Regions from separate parts of the Kutzneria kofuensis genome, predicted to be linked through region 1. Evidence: riboswitches for the same ligand, from Rfam matches in the RefSeq annotation. Region 1 holds a riboswitch; the other holds the start of a gene.
The links. A riboswitch is a leader RNA that binds a small molecule or an ion and turns the genes downstream of it on or off. The one in region 1 is predicted to bind ZMP and ZTP.
Positions count from the first base shown of each region.

Region 1 (2,195 bases):
CCGGTGTCGATGTCCAGCACCGCACCGGCGTCGCGGAGCAGTTCCCGGGCGAGGTCCGGGTAGCGCCACGACGGCTCCGCGGTGACGGCACGCCCGTCCAGCCAGCCGAAATCCCAGCCGTGCAGCGGAACCGCCTCGGCGGCGGCCACAAGTGAGTCGTAGTCCCCCATGGCTACACCGTAGCGGGGGAATCGACGGAGTCAGTGGTGGAACAGCCGCAGCCCCGTCCGCACGAGGGTGATGCCGTGCTTGCGGCAGGCCTCGGCGACGTCGTCGGAACGAATCGAGCCGCCGGGCTCCGCGATGTACCGGACGCCGTGCCGCGCGGCGTGGTCGACGTTGTCGCGGAACGGGAGGTAGCCGTCGGAGGCGAAGGAGACGCCGGACAGGCGTTCCATCCACTCGGCGCGCTCGATGGCGGTGAGGTCCTCCTCGATGTACCGGATCTGCTCGTTGATCAGGTCCTGCCGCCGCGTGCCGGGGGCGACGTCGAGCAGCACCCGCACGGCGGGATGCCGGCGCAGCCACCAGATGTCGACCTTGCTGCCGGCCAGCCGGGTGCAGTCCACACGGGACTGCTGCCCGGCGCCGATGCCCAGCGTGGCGCCGTCCCTGACGTAGCAGACGGAGTTGGACTGGGTGTAGCGCAGCACGGCCATGCCCAGCAGCAGGTCGTCGACGGCCGACGACGGCAGGTCGTCGCCGAGCAGGGAGCGGGTCAGCGGCACGGGATCGCGGTCCTGCACCAGGCGCATGCCGAAGACCTCGCGGGTTTCCCGTTGCGGGGGAACGAAATCGGGGTCGGCCTCGATGACGAGGAAGCGGCCGCCCTTCTTGCCGCCGAGCGTGCCGACGGTGCCGGGCTCGAAGCCGGGGGCGACGATGCCGTCGCACACGACGGCGCTGAGCAGCTCGGCCAGTTCGGCGTCGACGGGCGCGGACACGGCGGCGAAGTCGCCGTACGAGGACTTGGGGTCGGCGTCGCGGGCCCGCAGGTAGGCGCTCGCGACGGGGCCGACGTCGTCCATCCCGTACAGGTCGGCGGTGACCTGGTCGATCGGCCCGGACAGCGCGGCGCCGGCGGGGGAGACGTGCTTGAACGAGGCGGCGACGGTCCGCCCGAGCGCCCGGGACGCCTCCCGCACCAGCTGCCACGCGTTGAGAGCGTCCAGCATGTTGATGTACGAGGGCTGCCCGTTCAGGACGCGGACCGATGACCCGTCGAACTCGGCGGCCTGCTGGGGGTTGATGCCGTAGCGGAACTCCATCGCTGCCTCCTCAGCTTCTCTGCTGACGGAGACGCCCAGGCGGTCGACGCTCGCATCACGTGCCGGCCGCTCCCCGGTGGTAGCCCACCCTCGCCAGTCACGACCTCCCGCAATGATACCTTATCGAACATGAGTTCGAGAGAACTGTCGCGTCGGTGGCCGGAGACGAACGCCACCGACGAGCTGAGGCTGCTCACCGAGTTCCTGACCTTCCTGCGGATCACGGCCGTGAACAAGCTGGCCGGCCTGGACCGCGCGGCCGCGGCGGCGACGCCGTTCCCGGCGTCGCCGCTGTTCAGCGCTTTGGGCGTGATCCGCCACCTCACCTCGGTCGAGCGCTACTGGCTGTCCATCGTCGGCGGCGGCCAGGACGTGCCGAACCGCTGGGACAGCCCCGACCCGGACATCGACTTCCGACTGTCCGAACAGGACACGCCGGACTCCGTTGTCGCGGCGTACCAGGAGCAGTGGGAACTCTCCCGACGGGCGCTGCAGGGCAGGAACGCCGGCGACCCGTCGGCCGGGGACGCCGACAAGACGGTTCGCTGGCTGCTGACGCACGTGGTGCAGGAGACCGCGCGCCACGTCGGGCACCTCGACGTGCTCAGGGAGTTCGCCGACGGGACGACCGGCGAGTAAGGCTCACACCAGCTCGTCGGCCCCGGCGGTCTGCGCGGTCAGCAGGTCCACCACGTCGGTGAGCTTGCCGTTGCGTGCGAACGCCCGGCGCTGGCGGGTCGACCCGCATCCCTTGGCCACCAACGACTCCAGCAGGTCGAGCACGAGGTCGAGGTCGCCGAAGTCCTCCAGCGCCGGCCGTATCCGGCCGATGAGCTGCCGCGCCAGCACGGGAGTGGGCAGTGTGTGCCCGGTGACGGGATTGACGCAGCTGCCGCCGAGCCCGTCACGGGCGGCGCGCCACCCGGC
Region 1 is NZ_JACHIR010000001.1:124,736-126,930, reverse strand. Features, by position in the region: gene BJ998_RS00595 (class I SAM-dependent methyltransferase) at 1-170, opposite strand, end outside; gene BJ998_RS00590 (5-aminoimidazole-4-carboxamide ribonucleotide transformylase) at 201-1,268, opposite strand; ZMP/ZTP riboswitch at 1,295-1,379, opposite strand; gene BJ998_RS00585 (DinB family protein) at 1,398-1,907, shown strand; gene BJ998_RS00580 (carboxylate-amine ligase) at 1,911-2,195, opposite strand, start outside.

Region 2 (2,195 bases), 670 kb from region 1:
CGGAGCCTGGCATCGATCAGGCCCAGCCCGGCATCGGGTAGCCCGCCAGCAGCTCGGAGATCTCGGCCGCGGTGGTGTCGATGACGGACTCGTCGCCGTTGGCGGCCGCGGTCACGACCCGGTCGATCCACGCCGCCAGCTGCGGCATCTGCTCGACGCCGAGGCCGCGGGTGGTGATCGCGGCGGTGCCCAGCCGGATGCCGGACGGGTCGAACGGCTTGCGCGGGTCGAACGGCACGGTGTTGTAGTTCAGCTCGATGCCGGCCCGGTCCAGCGCCTTGGCCGCCGGCTTGCCGGCGACGTTCTTGGATGTCAGGTCGATCAGCAGCAGGTGGTTGTCGGTGCCGCCGGAGACCAGGTCGAAGCCGCGCTCGGACAGCGCCGCCGCGAGCGCCTGCGCGTTGGCCACCACGTTGTGCGCGTACGTCCGGAAGTCCTCGGTCGCCGCCTCCTTGAGGGCGACCGCGATGCCGGCGGTTGTGTGGTTGTGCGGGCCGCCCTGCAGGCCGGGGAACACGGCCTTGTCCAGCGCCGACGCGTGCTCGGCGTCGGACATCAGCATCGCGCCGCGCGGGCCGCGCAGCGTCTTGTGCGTGGTCGTGGAGATCACGTTGGCGTGGCCGACCGGGGACGGGTGCGCGCCGCCGGCGATCAGGCCGGCGATGTGCGCGACGTCCGCGGCCAGCACGGCGCCGACCTCACGGGCGATCTCGGCGAACGCCGGGAAGTCGATGGTGCGCGGGATGGCCGTGCCGCCGCAGAAGATCACCTTCGGCCGCTCGGCCAGGGCCAGGTCGCGCACCTCGTCCATGTCGACGCGGCCGGTCTCCTTGGTCACGCCGTAGCGGACGGCGTTGAACCACTTGCCGGTGGCCGACACCGTCCAGCCGTGGGTCAGGTGCCCGCCCGACGGCAGCCCCATGCCCATCACGGTCTCGCCCGGCTTGAGGAAGGCCAGGTAGATCGCCAGGTTCGCCGGCGAGCCGGAGTACGGCTGCACGTTGGCGTGCTCGACGCCGAACACGTCCTTGGCCCGCTGGATCGCCAGCTGCTCGATCGGGTCGATGAACTGCTGACCCTCGTAGTAGCGCTTGCCGGCGTAGCCCTCGGAGTACTTGTTGGTGAGCACGGTGCCGGTCGCCTCGAGCACGGCGGTGGAGACGTAGTTCTCGGAGGCGATCAGACGGATCTTGTCGTGCTGGCGCTTGGCCTCGGACTCGACCAGTCCGGCCAGCTCGGGGTCGGTGGCGGTCAGTGCGGTGAGTGCGGGCTGATGCATCGTCAAACTCCCGAGTCAATGCGGTCGTGGCAGCTGACACCCAGGCGCGCGACGCCACCGTGTACTGCGGTCGCTCCCCGGTGGTCGATTCCACCCCAACACGCCAGTCGCGACGCTGAGTGATCCTAAACCGCGACGCCGGGGTTGTCCTCAAGCAGGGCTCGCATCCGGCAGGCCTCGCCCGCGGGTTCGATGCGCCATTTCGCCCGCACCCGCTCGTTGGCCGCGGCCACCCGCGCCAGGTCCCAGCGGTGGTCGTAGAAGTCGCGGTCCACGGCCGGGTCCTGGTGGCGCCGGAACACCGCGGCCGCGTTGGGCGTGACGCCGACGGCGAGCCCGTGCAGCTGCAGGGTCAGCCCGAGGTCGAGGTCGGTGCGGCACCACATCTGCTCGTCCAGCCCGCCGAGCCGCAGCGCCGTCGCCCGCGACAGGGCGAAGCAGTGCCGCTCCAGCTGCGTGACGATCCGGCGCACGCCGGTCGGGGCCGGGTCGAAGTGCGGGTTGCCCACCTCGTCCTCGTGCACCACCGGCACGGCCACGTCGCAGTAGCCGGAGGCGAGCATCGACATCAGTTCGGCGCTCGCGCCCGGCCGCAGCTCGACGTCGTTCTCCACACACATCAGGTGCTTCGACCGGGTCGTCGCGACGAACTGGTTCCACACCAGGTTGGTGTTGGCGTGGCGCTGCGTGGCCTGCCACCGGAGCCGGTCGCCGCCCAGCTCACGCAGGCGGGCCGCCAGCTCCGCCGGGTAGCCGGCGTCGAACACCACGACCTCGCTGTTCGGGGGCAGGTCGGCCAGCACGGCGGCGAGCGCCGTCGGAGCCCCGCTGAACTTGTCCCGTGCGATCAGGCCGATCGAGAGGAATGGCTCACTCATCAGATCGGCGGCACCATGCCCGTCAGCCGACCGTTGGT
Region 2 is NZ_JACHIR010000001.1:791,437-793,631, forward strand. Features, by position in the region: gene recD2 (SF1B family DNA helicase RecD2) at 1-13, opposite strand, end outside; gene glyA (serine hydroxymethyltransferase) at 17-1,279, opposite strand; ZMP/ZTP riboswitch at 1,311-1,400, opposite strand; gene BJ998_RS03520 (glycosyltransferase family 2 protein) at 1,405-2,157, opposite strand; gene BJ998_RS03525 (hypothetical protein) at 2,157-2,195, opposite strand, start outside.
Region 2: it holds a riboswitch for ZMP and ZTP, as region 1 does, so the genes downstream of both, glyA (serine hydroxymethyltransferase) here and BJ998_RS00590 (5-aminoimidazole-4-carboxamide ribonucleotide transformylase) in region 1, are expected to answer to the same signal.